Regions from separate parts of the Spirillospora sp. CA-108201 genome, predicted to be linked through region 1. Evidence: riboswitches for the same ligand, from Rfam matches in the RefSeq annotation. Region 1 holds a riboswitch; the other holds the start of a gene.
What was found. Region 1 has a riboswitch for glycine ahead of gcvP (aminomethyl-transferring glycine dehydrogenase). Riboswitches for the same ligand answer to the same signal wherever they lie in the genome.
Positions count from the first base shown of each region.

Region 2: another riboswitch for glycine. It lies ahead of gcvT (glycine cleavage system aminomethyltransferase GcvT); the one in region 1 lies ahead of gcvP (aminomethyl-transferring glycine dehydrogenase).

Region 1 is NZ_JBNJNE010000001.1:1,662,332-1,671,126, forward strand. Features, by position in the region: gene ACQEU6_RS08180 (PPOX class F420-dependent oxidoreductase) at 1-224, shown strand, start outside; gene ACQEU6_RS08185 (tetratricopeptide repeat protein) at 347-1,462, opposite strand; gene gcvP (aminomethyl-transferring glycine dehydrogenase) at 1,971-4,838, opposite strand; glycine riboswitch at 4,897-5,008, opposite strand; glycine riboswitch at 5,009-5,103, opposite strand; gene ACQEU6_RS08195 (hypothetical protein) at 5,376-6,374, shown strand; gene ACQEU6_RS08200 (lysylphosphatidylglycerol synthase transmembrane domain-containing protein) at 6,374-7,849, shown strand; gene ACQEU6_RS08205 (MerR family transcriptional regulator) at 7,860-8,465, opposite strand.
Region 2 is NZ_JBNJNE010000001.1:7,768,904-7,777,698, forward strand. Features, by position in the region: gene ACQEU6_RS37375 (SDR family NAD(P)-dependent oxidoreductase) at 1-51, opposite strand, end outside; gene ACQEU6_RS37380 (hypothetical protein) at 87-398, opposite strand; partial or broken gene ACQEU6_RS37385 (DUF1348 family protein) at 426-638, shown strand; gene ACQEU6_RS37390 (L-serine ammonia-lyase) at 702-2,075, opposite strand; gene glyA (serine hydroxymethyltransferase) at 2,131-3,387, opposite strand; gene gcvH (glycine cleavage system protein GcvH) at 3,384-3,773, opposite strand; gene gcvT (glycine cleavage system aminomethyltransferase GcvT) at 3,847-4,941, opposite strand; glycine riboswitch at 5,015-5,104, opposite strand; glycine riboswitch at 5,109-5,204, opposite strand; gene ACQEU6_RS37410 (hypothetical protein) at 5,541-5,849, opposite strand; gene ACQEU6_RS37415 (M50 family metallopeptidase) at 6,107-7,405, shown strand; gene cds1 (L-cysteine desulfhydrase Cds1) at 7,395-8,495, opposite strand; gene ACQEU6_RS37425 (hypothetical protein) at 8,494-8,795, shown strand, end outside.

The DNA of each region.
Region 1 (8,795 bases):
GCGTCGACGACCAGACGCCGCCGTACTCGTACGTGCTGATCCAGGCCGAGGCGTCCCTCGTCGAGGACCTGGACGAGGTGCTCCGCTGGGCGACCGTCATCGGCGGCCGCTACATGGGCGCGGACCGGGCCGAGGAGTTCGGGCGGCGCAACGCCGTCCCCACCGAGTACCTCGTCCGCGCCCGCATCACCAAGGTGATCGCCGAGCGCGCCATCGCCGGCTAGTAGGGCCCGTCTCGAAGTGGCCCAGGCCACGCGCGCAAACGCGACGCCGCGTTCGCCCCGGCCCGGTCACGTGGCGAGCCGCCAGGCGAGCGAGGTGGGCCGGGACTGTGAAACACGGCCGGCTAGCCTTCGGTCCAGTCCGGGACGGCCGTGCCCGTCGCCAGGCGGAACCGCTCGGCGAAGCTCTCGTGCAGCAGGGGGCCCCACGCGTAGCCGGCCGGCACCCGCACCGCCCGGCCGAGGGTTTCGCGGGCGTCGTCCGTCCGGCGCTCGGCGTACCGGACGCCGAGCAGCGCGTACATGTGGTCGAGGGCGCCGAACGCCTCGCCGGCGAGCGCGGGGAGGGTGCCGTCCGACACGGCGTGCTCCACGACGGGCTCCCACCACAGGTCGCCGTCGCCCTCGTCGTCGGCGTCGCCGAACTCGCGGCGCAGCCGCGCCCGCACCTGCCCCGCGGTGCCGGGCTCGGCGAGCCCGCGCCGCCACACCTCGCTCGCCTCGGCGCCCCGGCCGCGCAGCGGCAGCGTCCGCGCCAGCAGTTCGGTGGCGAGCGGCCCGACCTCCGGGTCGGACGGCTCCTCCTCCAGCGCCGCGCCGAACGCGCCGATCGCCTGGTCGAGGTAGGAGATGCCCAGCGCGACGGCGAGCCGCCCGTGCGCGTACGGGTCGGCGCCCCGGTCGATCAGCTTGAGCCCGGCGGTCAGGACCCGCTGGGCCCGGGCGGGCTCGTCGCGCTCCAGCAGCCGCTGGGCCAGGTCGTGCGCGGCGGGCGGCCCGTACTCGGCGTCCCCGGTCGCGATCACCGCCTCCCAGTGGTCGCGGGCGGCGTCGAAGTCGCCGGCGTCGTCGGCGATCCGGGCGAGGGCCAGGTGGGCGGGCGGCAGGTAGGCGGGGTTGCCGAAGTCGACCACGACCCGCCAGGCGGGCGCCGCCCGCTCGTGCTCGCCGGCCCGCTCGTGGGTGAGCGCCAGGTGGTAGGCGGCGCGCGGCCCGTACTCGGGGTCGGCGGTGGCGATCGCGGCCCGGTCGGCCTCCCTGGCGCGCTCCACGTGCCCGGCGTCGTCCAGGACGACCGCCAGCCCGAGCGCCGCCCGCGCCCGGAAAGGGGTGTCGCCCAGCGCGAGCACCCTCTCGAACAGCAGCGCGGCCCGCTCCGCCTCACCGCTCTCGGCGAGGCCGCGGGCCTCGTCGCACAGTCGCGCCGCGTCGTCGGATACCGCGTCCGGAGACTCGATCATCGCTCTTCTGCCCTCTGGGGGTCGGGGTCCGCAAAGAGCGTAGCGATCCACCCCCCGCCCCGTCCCGCCCCGACACCCCGAAAACCGAACCATGATCACAAATCCATCGCCGGAGCCACCCGCGGCATCGCCGAACGCCCGATCCGCCAACCCGAACCAATGCGAGCGCCCGCCAACCCGCGCCCTCAGCGCGGGCGACACCCTCGCACCAAAGGCGACGCCCCCAACCGCAAGCGCCACAAGCCCTCGCGATCACCCGCGTCCGCAGGCACGCCCGGCAGCACCCACTACTGCAACGACCTCAGCCCGCTGGGCAACCCCGCGACAACCCGAGGCCCGCGATCGCGTCCGAAGGCAGGTTCGAGCTTGCGAGAACCTGATCGCGCAGCGAGCCCCTGGGCGAGCCGGAGCGATGCCAGCGATCGCCCGCAGTTCTCGACGATGGAGGGCCCCCAGGCCCGAAGAAGGAGGGCACTGCCATAGGCACAGCAGGAGGAGATAAAAGAATCTACTCGTACGCTTCGGGGGGCGGGCAGGAGCAGACGAGGTTGCGGTCGCCGTAGGCCTGGTCGATGCGACGGACGGGCGGCCAGTACTTGTTCTCCCGGAGGGACGGGAGGGGGTAGGCGGCCTCCTCGCGGGTGTAGGCGTGCTTCCAGTCGTCGGAGACGAGGCAGGCGGCGGTGTGGGGGGCGTTCTTGAGGGGGTTGTCCTCGGCGTCGTAGCCTCCGTCGGCGACGCGCTGGATCTCCCGGCGGATCTCGATCATGGCTTCGCAGAACCGGTCGAGCTCGGCGAGGTCCTCGGACTCGGTGGGCTCGATCATCAGGGTGCCGGCGACGGGGAACGACAGGGTCGGGGCGTGGAAGCCGTAGTCGATGAGGCGCTTGGCGACGTCCTCGGCGGTGATCCCCGTCTCCTTGGTGATCTTGCGGAGGTCGGCGATGCACTCGTGCGCAACGAGGCCGTCGCGGCCGGTGTAGAGGATCGGGTAGTGCGGGGCGAGGCGGGCGGCGAGGTAGTTGGCGCCGATGATGGCGCCCTCGGTGGCGGCGCGCAGGCCGTCCGGGCCCATCATCGCGATGTAGGCCCAGGAGATCGGCAGAATGCCCGCCGATCCCCACGGGGCGGCGGAGATCGGGCCGACGCCGGTGCCGGGGCCGGCCTCCTCGCGGAGCGGGTGGTTGGGCAGGAACGGGGCCAGGTGCTCGCGGACGCCGATCGGGCCGACGCCGGGGCCGCCGCCGCCGTGCGGGATGCAGAACGTCTTGTGCAGGTTGAGGTGGGAGACGTCCGACCCGAACTCGCCGGGGCGGGCCAGGCCGACGAGCGCGTTGAGGTTGGCGCCGTCGACGTAGACCTGGCCGCCGGCGTCGTGCACGGCCGCGCAGACCTCGGTGATCGTCTCCTCGAAGACGCCGTGCGTGGACGGGTAGGTCACCATGATCGCCGCGAGCCGGTCGCCGTGCTCGCCGAGCTTGGCGCGCAGGTCGCCGAGGTCGACGTTGCCGCCCTCGTCGCACTTCACGACGACGACCCGCATCCCGGCCATGACGGCGCTGGCGGCGTTGGTGCCGTGCGCCGAGGACGGGATCAGGCAGACGTCGCGGTGCTCCTCGCCGCGGGAGGCGTGGTAGCCGCGGATGGCGAGCAGCCCGGCCAGTTCGCCCTGGGAGCCGGCGTTCGGCTGGACGGAGACCTTCGCGTACCCGGTGATCTCGGCGAGGAAGCCCTCCAGCTCGCCGATCAGCTCGACGTAGCCGGCGGCCTGGTCGAGCGGCGCGAACGGGTGGAGGTCCGCGAACTGCGGCCAGGTGATCGGCTCCATCTCGGCGGTCGCGTTCAGCTTCATCGTGCAGGAGCCGAGCGGGATCATGGAGCGGTCGAGCGCGATGTCCTTGTCCTGGAGCCTGCGCAGGTAGCGCAGCATCGCGGTCTCGGAGCGGTGCGCGTGGAAGACGGGGTGGGTCAGGTAGGGGCTCTCGCGGCGCAGGGCGTCCGGGAACGCCTCGGGGACCTCGCCGGGCACGGCGGCGCCGAACGCCTCCAGCACGGCCGCGACGTGCTCGGGCCGCGTCGTCTCGTCGCAGGCGGCCGCGACGTGGTCGGGCCCGTCCGGGCGCAGGTTGATCCCGCGCTCGCGGGCGGCCTCGACGACCGCGGCGGCGCGGCCGGGCACGCGGGCCAGGACGGTGTCGAAGAACGAGTCGTGCACGACCTCGACGCCGGCGGCGCGCAGCCCCGCGGCGATCTCGGCGGCGCGGCGGTGCGTCCGCTGCGCGATCGCCGCCAGCCCCTCGGGGCCGTGGTAGACGGCGTACATGCTCGCCATCACGGCGAGCAGGACCTGGGCGGTGCAGATGTTGCTGGTGGCCTTCTCGCGGCGGATGTGCTGCTCGCGGGTCTGCAGCGCCAGCCGGTAGGCGGTGGCGCCGTCGGCGTCGACGGACACGCCGACGAGCCGTCCGGGGAGCTGGCGCTGGATGCCCTCACCGACCGCCATGTAGCCGGCGTGCGGGCCGCCGAACCCGTAGGGGACGCCGAACCGCTGCGCGGAGCCCACCGCGATGTCGGCGCCGCACTCGCCCGGGGGGCGCAGCAGCGTCAGCGCGAGCAGGTCGGCGGCGACGACGGCCTTGGCACCGCGCTCGTGGGCCTGCGCGATGACCGGCTCCAGGTCGCGGACGGCGCCGGACGCGCCGGGGTACTGCAGCAGCACGCCGAAGAAGTCGCCGGCGGGGAGGCCGCCGGACAGGTCGGCGATGACGACCTCGATGCCGAGCGGGATCGCGCGGGTCCGGACGACCTCGATCGTCTGCGGGAGGGTGTCGATGTCGACGAGGAACGTCCCGGGCTCCCTGCGCCTGGAGACGCGGTGGGCGAGGGCCATGGCCTCGGCGGCGGCGGTGCCCTCGTCCAGCATGGAGGCGTTGGCGACGGGCAGTCCGGTCAGGTCGCCCACGACCGTCTGGAAGTTCAGCAGGGCTTCGAGGCGCCCCTGGGAGATCTCGGGCTGGTAGGGCGTGTAGGCGGTGTACCAGCCCGGGTTCTCCAGCACGTTCCTCATGATCACCCCGGGCGTGGTCGTCCCGTGGTAGCCGAGCCCGATCATGGACGTGAGGACGGTGCTGCGGGACGCCAGCTCGCGGAGCCGGTCCAGCGCGGCGGTCTCGCTCAGCGCGGGCGGCAGGTCCAGGGGCCGGGACGTGCGGATCGCGGCGGGGACCGCCCTGTCGATCAGAGCCTCGGCGCCGGAGTAGCCGATGGCGGCCAGCATCCTCGCCTGGTCGTCCGGCGAAGGGCCGATGTGCCGGTCGGCGAACGCCGTCCGGGGGTGCTGCGGCGCGGCCACAGGGGCGAAGAACTGGGCGGTCATGGAGGGCCTCCTGGCTGCTGCGGTCGCTCAGGTGCGCCGCCGGCGCGGCCGGCGGCCGGTCTCCCCCTCTGTCATCGGCACCTGAGAGCTTCACCCGCGCGGCGGGGTTTCCCCTTCGGTGAGCCGCCCCTCCCCGCGCGCGGGGACCGACGCCTGCTTTCCAGAGGTGCCTCGCCCGCACGGTCCTTTTGCCTGAGAGGTTCCGGGGAGGTTGCTCCTTCGGCGCCCCACGCTGGCGGCGTGGGGTCTCTCCCGCACAGGGTCGACGGCATGTCCTAGGTCGAACCCTACCCAAAGGTGCGTCCGCGACGTCGTTCCGGCCCGCCGCAAGAGGCCCCGCCCTCCGTCGCCGGCGCTGTACCGGCGAGTACCATGTGCTGACTCACCTGGGCCGCGACGGTCCCGGACCGCACGGGGGGCGGGCGGATGAGGCTGCGGGATGGACGCGCGTCCCGGGGGCGGCCCCGCGACTCGACGGCGCGCCGCCGGGTCTGGGACGCTGATCACGATGGCGGATGGTCAGGGCGGCGGTACGGCGTGACACAGACCCACGACGACGCGGTGCGCCCGGTGCAGGGTGCGGCCGCGGGCGCGACGGTCGACGAGCCCGCGCAGCCGTACCGGATCCGCCGGTCCTCCGACGCCATCCGGTTCGCGGCGTCCGTGGTGGGGCTGGCGGCGGTGATGCTGCTGGTGTCGATCGCGCAGCAGACGACCCACGGCCTGCAGACCGACATCGCGCAGGGCACCGCGCACGCGCCGCGGCTGCTGCTGACGCTGGCGACGCTGGTGTCCAGCTTCGGGGTGCTGGCCGTGCCGGTCGCGTTCGCGATCGAGCGGCTGTTCCACAAGGACGGCATGCGCGTGGCCGTCGCGCTGCTGGCGGCGATGATCGCCTTCGGGATCACGGTGGGCCTGGACGACCTGGTGGTGCGGGCCGCGCCGGGCGGCGTGCTCGACTCGCTGATCTGGGGCGGCACCGAGACCGCGCCGGTGCACACCGACATCGCCCCGGTGATCGCGTTCGTCAGCGCGGTCGGGATGGCGGGCCGCGCCCGCTGGCAGGCCGCGACCTGGACCATGATCGGGCTGGCTGCGCTGACGGGGCTGACCGCGTCCTACGCCTCCGTCGCCGCGCTGGCGGCCACCTACCTGCTCGGCCGCGCCATCGGCCACGGCGCCCTCTACGCGGTCGGGACGCCGAACCCGCGCCCGCCGGGCGCGGCCGTGGTGGCCGCGCTCGAACGGCTCGGGCTGCGCCCGCTGCGGGGGCGCGCCTGGACGGCACGCACGACGCCGACGAGACCCGCCGCTACGGCGTCGCCCTCGCCCCCTCCCCGCGCGGCGCGTACGGCGCCCGGCTCCCGGCGGGACGGGAGCCGCACGGCGACTGGGACGTGGAGGTCCGCGTCCTGGACCGCGACCAGCAGTCCGCCGGCCTGCTCTACCGCGTCTGGCGGCTGCTGCGGCTGCGCGGGGCGACGACGGGGCGGACGCTGCGGTCGCTGCGCCGGTCCCTGGAGCTGGAGTCGCTGATGGCGTACGCGGTGGACGCCGCGGGCGCCCGGACGCCGCGGCTCGTCGGCACCTGCGAGGCCGGCACCGAGGCGGCGCTGCTGGCCTACGAGCACGTCCCGGGGCGGCGGCTCGGGGACGTCCCCGGCGAGGAGATCACCGACGAGCTGCTGACGGACGTGTGGCGGCAGTTCCGGTCGCTGCAGGCGGGTCGGCTCGCGCACCGGAGACTGGAGGGCGAGGCGGTCCTCGTCGGCGACGACGGCCTCGCCTACCTCACCGACCTGCGGTCCGGGGAGACGGCGGCCGGCGACCTGGCGCTGCGCCTGGACCTCGCGCAGCTGCTCACGACGCTGGCACTGCGCACGGGGCCGGAACGGGCGGTGCGGACGGCGGCGCCGGTGCTGGGCGAGGAGGCCCTCGGCGGGGCGGTGCCGCTGCTCCAGCGGGTGGCGCTGTCGCGGGCGACCCGCACCGCGCTGCGGCACAACAAGGACCTGCTCACCCGCATCCGGGAGCAGATCGTCCGGCTGAAGCCGGAGACGGAGGCGCCGCCGGCCAGGCTGGAGCGGTTCCAGCCGCGGACCATCGTCAGCATCGTGGCGCTGTCGGTCGCGGCGTACATCGTCATCCCGCAGGTGACGAGCCTGGACATCGGCCACCTGGCGGCCACGGCGAGCTGGCACTGGGTGGCGGCGGCGCTGGGGGCCGCGGCGCTCACCTACGTGGCCGCCGCGTTCATGCTGATGGGGTTCGTCCCCGAACGGCTGCCGCTGGGGCGGACGGTCCTGGCGCAGCTGGCCGCGTCGTTCGTGAAGCTGGTCGCGCCGGCGGCCGTCGGCGGCGTCGCCGTCAACACGCGCTACCTGCAGCGCTCGGGCGTCCGGCCCGCCCTCGCCGTCGCGAGCGTGGGCGCGTCCCAGCTCGTGGGGCTGGTCACCCACATCCTGCTGCTGGTGCTGTTCGGGTTCCTGACCGGTTCGACGGCGAAGGCGACGCACGACCTCGCCCCGTCCCGGACGATCGTGCTCGCGGTGCTCGGGCTGGGGCTGCTGGCGGGGCTCGCGCTGACGGTGCCGCGGGTGCGGCGGGTGGTCGCCTCGCGGCTGCGGGCCATGTTCTCGGGCGTGGTTCCGCGCCTGGTGGACGTCCTGCAGTCGCCGCGGAAGCTGTCCACCGGCATGGGCGGCACCCTGCTGCTGACGCTGGCGTTCACGCTGTGCCTCGACGCGTCGATCCGGGCGTTCGGCGGTTCGCTGCCGTGGACGACGGTGGTGCTGGTGTTCCTGACCGCGAACGCGGTCGGGTCGGCGGCGCCGACGCCGGGCGGGCTCGGGGCCGTGGAGGGCGCCCTCACGCTGGCGTTGACGATCTCGGGGCTGACGGCGGAGACGGCCACGTCGGCGGTGCTGCTCTACCGGCTCCTGACGCTGTGGCTGCCGGTCCTGCCGGGATGGGGGGCGTTCGCCTTCCTGCAGCGCAAAGAAGCGCTCTGAGGCGTCGGCCTCAGCCGGTGCGGCGGGCGCGCCGCCGGTCGGCCAGTTCGTCGTGGTGGTGTCCGGAGGGGTCGTCGTCGCCGGTGGAGGCGCGTTCAGCGGGCAGTTCCGCCAGACTGCCCTCCACCTCCTGCCACACCCGCCCGAGCGCGATGCCGAACACGCCCTGCCCGCCCTGGAGGAGGTCGACGACCTCGTCGGGAGAGGTGCACTCGTAGACGCTGACGCCGTCGCTCATGAGGGTGATCTGGGCGAGGTCCTGGACGCCGCGGTCGCGCAGGTGGGAGACGGCCGTGCGTATCTGCTGCAGCGAGACGCCGGTGTCCAGGAGCCGCTTGACGACCTTCAGGACCAGGACGTCGCGGAAGCTGTACAGCCGCTGGCTGCCCGATCCCTGCGCCGACCGCACGCTGGGCTCCACCAGCTTGGTGCGGGCCCAGTAGTCGAGTTGCCGATAGGTGATCCCCGCCGCGGCGCACGCCGTCGGGCCGCGGTAGCCGACGTCCTCCGGCGGCGCCGACACCTGGGTGTCGAAGAGCAGGCCCTGCTCTCCGGCACGGCGGGACGCCACGCGCCTGTCGGGGGTCGCCTTGCCCTCGCCGCTGCTCACCGCCACGCGGACCTCCGGCTTCTATCATCCCGCGGCGGCTCGTCAAGGGGGTTTGACGAATTACACCACGGGTGTTCCACCAGCACGGTAGGTGCCGGTCAGGGTGTGGTCAACGTTCATCGTCGGCGCGTCGCATGCCCGGATGAACCGGCTTCACGTGGGCAAACTGCGCACCTTCGCCACCCACGCAGTCCATACCCCGATGGTTCCCCCGCAAAAACCGCCAGGTCCGGCGCAATGGGCGACCATTCGCCCCATGGCATGAACTCGCACTCCAGAGTGACATACACCACGGCACCACCCACCCATCCGCAGGCGGGCGCGCGGGCAGGAGGG
Region 2 (8,795 bases), 6.1 Mb from region 1:
GGTTCCCGCGCCGGTGACCAGAACGACCCTGTCCGGTGAGTTCGTCTCCATGGCGCAAGCTTGGAACCCTGCCGCCAACGGCAGGGTCAAACCCGGCCGGTCCTGTCCAGGAGGAGCCGGGCGCCGGTCCGGGCGCGGTCGGCGGCGGTGGGGTCGCCGTGGATGCCGGCGAGGACGATGGCGCCCTCGGCGAGCAGGTGGACGGGTTCGGCGGCGGACGCGTCGACGGGGGAGACCAGGGCGACGACCTGGTCGTGGAAGGCCTGCTTGTGGGCGCGGACCGCGTCCGCGACCGCCGGGGAGGACGAGCCGAGCTCCCCGTGGACGTTGACCCAGGCGCAGCCGCGGAAGCCGGGCTCGGCGAACCACGCGCCGAGCCAGTCGAACAGGGCGAGCACGCGCCGCCGGGGGTCGGGCTCCGCGAGAACCGCATGGCCGTCCGGTTCCAGTACGAGTGGCACGACGCAGGCGGGCAGTGGTGGCGCAGCTACGGCAACGAGCTGTGGGAGTTCGACGAGCGCGGCCTGATGCGGCGGCGGGAGGCGAGCATCGACGACGTCGCGATCGGCGAGGCCGACCGGCGCATCCACGGCCCGCGCCCCGAAGACGAGCACGGCCTCGACATCCCGCTCCGCTGACCTCCCCGCCGCCCGGAAGGACGGAGGCCGGCGACCCTGCCGACGCAGGCCCGAGCGTGGTGCTCAGCACTCGATGACGTTGACGGCGAGGCCGCCGCGGGAGGTCTCCTTGTACTTGTCGAGCATGTCGCGGCCGGTGTCGCGCATGGTCTTGATGGCCTTGTCGAGAGAGACGAAGTGGCGGCCGTCGCCGCGCAGGGAGATCCGGGCGGCGCTGATCGCCTTCACGGCGCCGACGGCGTTGCGCTCGATACAGGGGACCTGGACCAGGCCGCCGACGGGATCGCAGGTCAGGCCGAGATTGTGCTCGATGCCGATCTCGGCGGCGTTCTCCACCTGCTCGGGCGTGCCGCCGAGGACCTCGGTGAGCCCGGCGGCGGCCATCGAGCAGGCCGAGCCGACCTCGCCCTGGCAGCCGACCTCGGCGCCGGAGATGGAGGCGTTCTGCTTGAACAGCACGCCGATCGCCCCGGCGGTCAGCAGGAACCGCACGACGCCCTCGTCGTCCCGGCCGGGGATGAACCGGTCGTAGTAGTGCAGGACAGCCGGGATGATGCCCGCGGCGCCGTTCGTCGGGGCGGTGACGATGCGCCCGCCCGCGGCGTTCTCCTCGTTGACGGCGAGGGCGAACAGGGTGATCCAGTCCATCGCGTGGAGCGGGTCGGACGCCTTCTCGGCGGAGAGCTGGCGGTGCAGCTGGGGGGCGCGGCGGCGCACCTTGAGCCCGCCCGGCAGGAGGCCCTCGCGGGTGCAGCCCCGGGTGACGCAGGCCCGCATGACCTGCCAGAGTTCGAGCAGGCCGTCGTGGATCTCCGCGGAGCCGCGGCCGAACGCCTTCTCGTTCTCCAGCATCAGCGCGGAGATCGACAGGCCCGTCTCCCGGCAGCGTTCGAGCAGCTCGGCGGCCGTGTCGAACGGGTACGGCAGGACGGTGTCGTCGGGCTTGATGCGGTCGGCGCCGGTGGCGTTCTCGTCCAGGATGAAGCCGCCGCCCACCGAGTAGTACACCTTGGCGCGCAGCTCCTCGCCGGAGGCGTCCAGGGCGGTGAAGCGCATCCCGTTGGGGTGGCCGGGCAGCGACACCTTGCGTTCGAAGACCAGGTGCTCGTTGACGACGAACGGCACGTCGTGGTCGCCGAACAGGCGCAGGGCCCCGCGCTCGCGGACGGCGGCGAGCCGCTCGTCCACCCGGTCGACGTCCACGAGCTCGGGCTTGTCGCCCTCAAGGCCGAGGATGACGGCCTTGTCGGAGCCGTGGCCCTTGCCGGTGAGACCGAGCGACCCGTAGAGGGTCACGGTGACGGACGCGGTCTTCTCCAGCAGGCCGTCGTGCCGCAGGCCCCGGGCGAACCGGTGCGCCGCGGCCATCGGCCCGCCCGTGTGGGACGACGACGGACCGATGCCGATCTTGAAAAGGTCGAAAACGCTGATGGCCATGGCTACCTCGTTGCGGCCGCGCTCCCTCCCCGCGAGGGGAGGGAGCGCCGGAACGTCACAGGTTCGGGTACAGGGGATGCCTGTCGGCCAGCGCCTTCACCCGGGCGGCGAGCGCGTCCCGGTCGAAGGACGGCTGCAGTGCGAGCGCGATCACGTCCGCGACCTCGGCGAAGTCCGCGGCGGTGAAGCCGCGGGTCGCGAGGGCCGGGGTGCCGATCCGCAGGCCGGAGGTGACCATCGGCGGGCGCGGGTCGTTCGGCACCGCGTTGCGGTTCACCGTGATGCCGATGTCGTGCAGGCGGTCCTCGGCGTCCCGGCCGGTGAGCTCGGAGTCCACCAGGTCGACCAGCACGAGGTGGACGTCCGTCCCGCCGGTCAGCACCCTGACGCCGGCCTTGGCGGAGTCCTCGGCGAGCAGGCGCTCGGCGAGCAGCTTCGCGCCTTCCACGGTCGCCGCCTGCCGGGCCCGGAACTCCTCCGACGCGGCGATCTTCAGGGCGACGGCCTTGGCGGCGATCACGTGCTCCAGCGGGCCGCCCTGCATGCCGGGGAACACCGCGGAGTTGATCTTCTTGCCGTACTCCTCGCGGGCGAGGATCAGCCCGCCGCGCGGGCCGCCGAGCGTCTTGTGCGTCGTGGTCGTCACGATGTCGGCGTGCGGGACGGGCGAGGGGTGCAGCCCCGCCGCGACCAGGCCCGCGAAGTGCGCCATGTCGACCATGAGCAGCGCCCCGACCGAGTCGGCGACCCGCCGGAACGCCGCGAAGTCGAGCTGCCGCGGGTACGCCGACCAGCCCGCGACGATCATCTTCGGCCGGTGCTCGGCCGCGAGCGAGGCCACCTCGTCCATGTCGACCAGGCCGTCCTCGGCGCGGACGTGGTACGGCACCACGTTCAGCACCTTGCCGGAATAGTTGAGCCGCATCCCGTGCGTGAGGTGCCCGCCGTGCGCGAGGTCGAGGCCGAGGATCGTGTCGCCGTGCTGGAGCAGCGCGAAGTAGACCGCCGTGTTCGCCTGCGCGCCGCTGTGCGGCTGGACGTTCGCGTGCTCGGCGCCGAACAGGGCCTTGGCCCGGTCGATGGCGAGCTGCTCGGTGACGTCCACGAACTCGCAGCCGCCGTAGTACCGGCGGCCCGGGTACCCCTCGGCGTACTTGTTCGTCAGGACCGAGCCCTGCGCCTCCAGCACCGAGACGGGCGCGAAGTTCTCCGACGCGATCATCTCCAGGGTGCCCTGCTGGCGGCGCAGCTCCGCGGCGACGGCCTCGGCGACCTCCGGATCGGCCGTCGCGAGGGAGTCGTTCAGGCTCATGATTCCTCGATCAGCTTGTCGTAGGCGGCGGAGTCGAGCAGGTCGCCCGGCTCCTGCGAGATCCGCACCTTGAAGATCCAGCCCTCGCCGTACGGGTCGTCGTTGATGACCTTCGGCTCGTCCACCACCGCGCTGTTGATCGCGGTGATCTCGCCGCTGACGGGGGAGTAGAGGTCGCTGACCGACTTGGTCGACTCCACCTCGCCGCACGGCTCGCCCGCCTCGACGGCGTCGCCCTCCGACGGCTGCAGCTCGATGTAGACGATCTCACCGAGGGCGTCGGCGGCGTGCGCGGTGATGCCGACCGTGACGATGCCGTCCTCGCCGCCGAGGCCCGACACCCACTCGTGCTCCTCGCTGTAGCGGAGCTCCTCCGGAACGCTCACGATCACTTCTCTCTTTCCACCGTGGGGGCGCGCCCCCACACCGCCGGACAACTTGTTCAGGAACGCTTGCAGATCAGGGACGCTTGTAGAACGGCAGGGCCACCACGTCCACCGGCTCCCGCCGGCCGCGGACGTCCACCGCGAGGCCGGCCTCCTCGACGCCGCTGTCGAGGTACGCCATCGCGATCGGCGTGCCCAGTGTGGGCGACGGGGCGCCGCTCGTCACGATTCCGCACGGCGCGCCGCCGGACGTGACGACCTGGTACCCCTTGCGAGGCGCGCGACGCCCCCGCGCGACCAGTCCCACGAGCCTACGGCCCGGCGGGGTCTGCGCCTGAGCCGCCAGGGCCGACTTCCCCACGAAATCGACAGCTTTGTCCAGCTTGACCACCCGGCCGAGGCCCGCCTCGAACGGCGTCGTCTCGGCCGTCAACTCGTTCCCGTACAGCGGCATCCCCGCCTCCAGGCGCAGCGTGTCGCGAGCCGACAGCCCCGCCGGGACGACCCCCTCCACCGCGGCGAGCGCCCCCCACAACCGGACCGCGTCGGACGCGTCCACGAACAGCTCGAACCCGTCCTCGCCCGTGTACCCCGTGCGGGCGACCAGCGCGTCCACGCCCGCGACCCGCCCCGCCAGGATCGCGTAGTACTTCAGACCGGCCAGCGGCGCGTCCGTGAACCCCTCGAGAATCCCCTGGGAACGCGGGCCCTGCAGCGCGATCAGCGCGTAGGAGCCGGACCGGTCGTCCACCGCGGCCTCGAACCCCGCGGCCCGCTCGACCAGCGCCTCCCGGACCACCGCCGCGTTCGCGGCGTTCGCCACCACCATCCACGTCTCGTCCGCGAGCCGGTAGACGATCAGGTCGTCCAGGACGCCGCCGTCCGGCCCGCAGATCATCGTGTAGCGGGCCTTGCCCACCGGCATCGGCGACAGGTTGCCGACCAGCGCGAAGTCCAGCGCCGCCCCCGCCCCCGGACCCGAAAGGAAGATCTCCCCCATGTGCGACAGGTCGAACAGCCCCGCGCCCGTGCGGACCGCCCGGTGCTCGGCGGTCTCGCTCGCGTAGCGCAGCGGCATCAGATGGCCGGCGAAGTCGACGAGGTTCGCGCCGAGGTCCTCATGGACGTCGTGCAGCGGCGTCTTCTTCGCGGTCGGATCGGCGGACATGGGCTCGGCTCCTTCGTCACGGGCGCGCATGGTCCATCGTCCCACTCGCGCACCGGGCGTATCGGTGCCTCCCCCTCTGTCATCGGCGCCTGAGAGCTTCACCCGCCGCGGCACGGCGGGCTTTCACCTTCGGCGGGGGACAGGAGTCCCCGCTTTCCAGAGGTCGCCTGGCCCGTGCGGTCCGTGGGCCTGAGAGGTTCCGGGGAGGATTTGCTCCTTCGGCGCCCCCCACCGGCTGCGAGGGACTCTCCCGCACGGGATCATCAGCTGTCGCAGAAGGCTAGCAGTGTTCATTGCGTTTCCCCAGGGTCGAGGCCTTGGGGGCCTCGACCCTGGGGAAACGCGTGCGATCGCTGCATCGCTCCGGCTCGCCTTGCGGCTCGCTTCGCGATCAGATCCTTGCTTCGCTCGGATCTGCCTTCGGACGCGATCGCGGCCCCCGCGTTGTCACGGGGCTTAGGCGGCGGCTGAGGTGGCTTCGTCAGACGGTTGCTGCTGGGGGTCCTGTTTCCGTCCATCCGCATGCGGCTGGTCCCGGCCGTTGCGCTCCGTGTTCGTGTGGCGGTGTCCCGCGCTCGGCTCTGCGCTGGCGGAGGCTGTCAGTTGGGGGGTGCGGACATGGACTTCACGCAGGTTTGCAGGGCCGCCCTGATTTTCTGCAGTTCGTCGGGGGCGGGGGTTCTCGTGGGGTTGGGGGTCGGCATCTGGACGCCCTGCTTGTGCATGCAGTCGTTGAAGGCCTTGACCGCCTTCGACTGGGCCGGGGGGAGCGGCGGCGTCTCGGTGGTCCTGCCGGGCCTGGGGGTGGACGGGGCCGTCGTCGCGGCGGTCGGGGCCTGGGGTGACGACGCGCTCGCCGGCTTGCCGTCGTCGCAGCCGGCCAGGGCCAGGGGCAGGATCAGCGCCATTGCCGCTATGTGACCGCGCTTCAAGGGAACCTCCGTGGGGCGGGTGGGGGCCATGATGCGGCGTCGGCCCTCCCCTTGGATACGGGTTCTCGTGCCAAGGAAGCGCGGCCGGGTTAGCACCGCGCATCAAAGTGGCTTAAGGCGTGTGCCGCTTCTCCGTTCGCCTCAACCGGATCGCGGGCCGTAACGTACTCTGAACTGGTTGTCGGAGATCACCCCCGGGCTCGCGGGGTGCACGGACCCGGAGGGCACGCCGCATGGTCTACTACCTGGCTGGAGCGTTGATCCTCTTCTTCGGCCTGCTGGTCTCCATCGCACTGCACGAGCTCGGGCACTTCTCCTTCGCCAAGCTGTTCAAGGTGCGGACCACGCAGTTCATGGTCGGGTTCGGGCCCACCATGTGGTCGAGGCGCAAGGGCGAGACCGAGTACGGCGTCAAGTGGATCCCGCTCGGCGGCTACATCCGCATGATCGGCATGCTGCCGCCGCGCAAGGGCGACGCGCCCGGGCAGGTGCGGCGGATCAGCACCGGGCCGTGGCAGGGGCTGATCGAGTCCGCGCGCGGGGCCTCGCTGGAGGAGGTCGGGCCCGGCGACGGCGACCGCGTGTTCTACGCCAAGAAGTGGTGGCAGAAGCTGCTCATCATGTTCGGCGGGCCCGCGATGAACCTGCTGCTGTCGGTGATGTTCTTCGCGATCCTGCTGATGGGCATCGGCACCAGCCAGCCGCAGCCGGTGATCAAGGAGGTGGCCGAGTGCATGGTGCCGGCCAGCGCCAAGGTCGCCGCGTGCCCGGCGAACGCGGCGCCGACGCCCGCGCGGCAGGTCGGGCTCCAGGCCGGCGACCGGATCACGGCGTTCGACGGCAAGAAGATCGACGACTACGGGCAGCTGCAGGTGCTGATCCGCGAGGACGGCGGCAGGACCGTCCCGATGACCGTCCGGCGGGACGGCAGGGACGTGCGGCTGAACGTGCCCATCACCCGCAACCAGATGTACGACCTCAAGGACGAGGAAAAGGTCGTCAACGTCGGGTTCCTCGGCATCACGCCGTCCAGCGCGATCGAGCGGCAGGGGCCGGGCGCGGTCGCGAGCACGATGGGCGACCTGACCGGGCGCACCGTCGGCGCGCTGGTGCGGATGCCGCAGAAGATGGTCGGCGTGTGGAACGCGGCCTTCGGCGGCGACGAGCGCGACCCGAACGGGCCGATCGGCGTCGTCGGCGTCAGCCGGATCGGCGGCGAGGTCGCCGCGTCCGACGACTTCACCGGCACGCAGAAGGTCTCCTTCTTCGTGATGCTGCTCGGCTCGCTGAACCTCGCGGTCGGGCTGTTCAACCTCATCCCGCTGCTGCCGCTGGACGGCGGGCACATCGCCGGCGCGCTGCTGGAAGCGGTCAAGAAGGCGTTCGCCCGGATCTTCCGCAGGCCCGACCCGGGCTACGTGGACGTCGCCAAGGCGCTGCCGGTGACGTACGTGATGGCGGTCGTCCTGATCGTCATGGGCGGCCTGCTGATCTACGCCGACCTGTTCAACCCGATCCGCGTCACGGGGTGACGTCCGGCATCGCGCCGGTCTTCAGGAAGCCGTCCAGCGCGGCCACGTAGGGGCCGATGTCGAGGCCCTGGTCCGCCAGCCACGCGTCCGACCCGTAGGTGCCCGCGTAGCGCTCGGCGCCGTCGCAGATGAGCGTGACGACGCTGCCGCGCTCCCCGCGGGCCCGCATCTGGGCGATCAGTTCGGCGGCGCCCCACATGTTCGTGCCGGTCGAGCCGCCGACGCTGCGGCCGCTGACCCCGCTCGTCCAGCGCATCGCCGCGACGGACGCCGCGTCCGGCACCCGGATCATCCGGTCGATCACCGTGGGCAGGAACGACGGCTCGACGCGGGGGCGGCCGATGCCCTCGATCCGCGAGCCCGCCGCGGTGCGGGCGGGGTCACCGTCGGCGAACGAGCCGTGGAACGCCGACCCCTCCGGGTCGACGACCGCGAGCCGCGTCTGGAACCGCTGGTAGCGGGCGTACCGGCCGATGGTCGCGGACGTCCCGCCGGTGCCGGCGCCGACCACGATCCAGGACGGCTCGGGGAACCGCTCCAGCCGCATCTGCTCGAAGATCGACTCGGCGATGTTGTTGTTGCCGCGCCAGTCCGTCGCCCGCTCGGCGAAGGTGAACTGGTCCATGAAGTGGCCGCCGCACTCGGCCGCGAGCCGCCGCGACTCCTCGTAGATCGCCGACGGGTCGGCCACCAGATGGCAGCGGCCGCCGTGGAACTCGATGAGCTGGATCTTCTCCGGGCTGGTGGTGGCCGGCATGACCGCGACGAACGGCAGGCCGAGCAGCCGCGCGAAGTACGCCTCCGACACCGCGGTCGACCCGCTGGACGCCTCGATGATCGTCGTGTCCCGGCGGATCCAGCCGTTGGCCAGCCCGTAGAGGAACAGCGACCGCGCGAGCCGGTGCTTCAGTGAACCCGTGGGGTGGACCGACTCGTCCTTCAGGTAGAGGTCGATGCCCCACTCGGGCGGCAGCGGGAACACGTGCAGGTGCGTGTCGGCGCTGCGGTTGGCGTCGGCGTCCACGAGCCGGATCGCCTCGGCGATCCATGCCCGGTATCCGGGATCGCAGCGGTCCACGATGCGGCTCATGACGGATCTCTCCTTGATCGTCGGCAGGGGTCCCACGATATCCGCGCATGTCACGGTGCATCATTGGGAGGGCGGGGGGCAGATGATCCAGATGTTCGACGAACGCATCGTGGCCACCGGGCGGCTGCCGCTGTTCGGCTTCTTCGTCGCGTTCATGATCACTTTCGTGCTGACGCGGGTGAACGTCCGGCTGATCCGCGCGGACGTGCGCTGGTGGTTCCGGAACGTGAAGGCCGGCGACGTGCACATCCACCACGTCGTGTTCGGCGTGGTGCTGATGCTGATGGGCGGCGTGGCGAG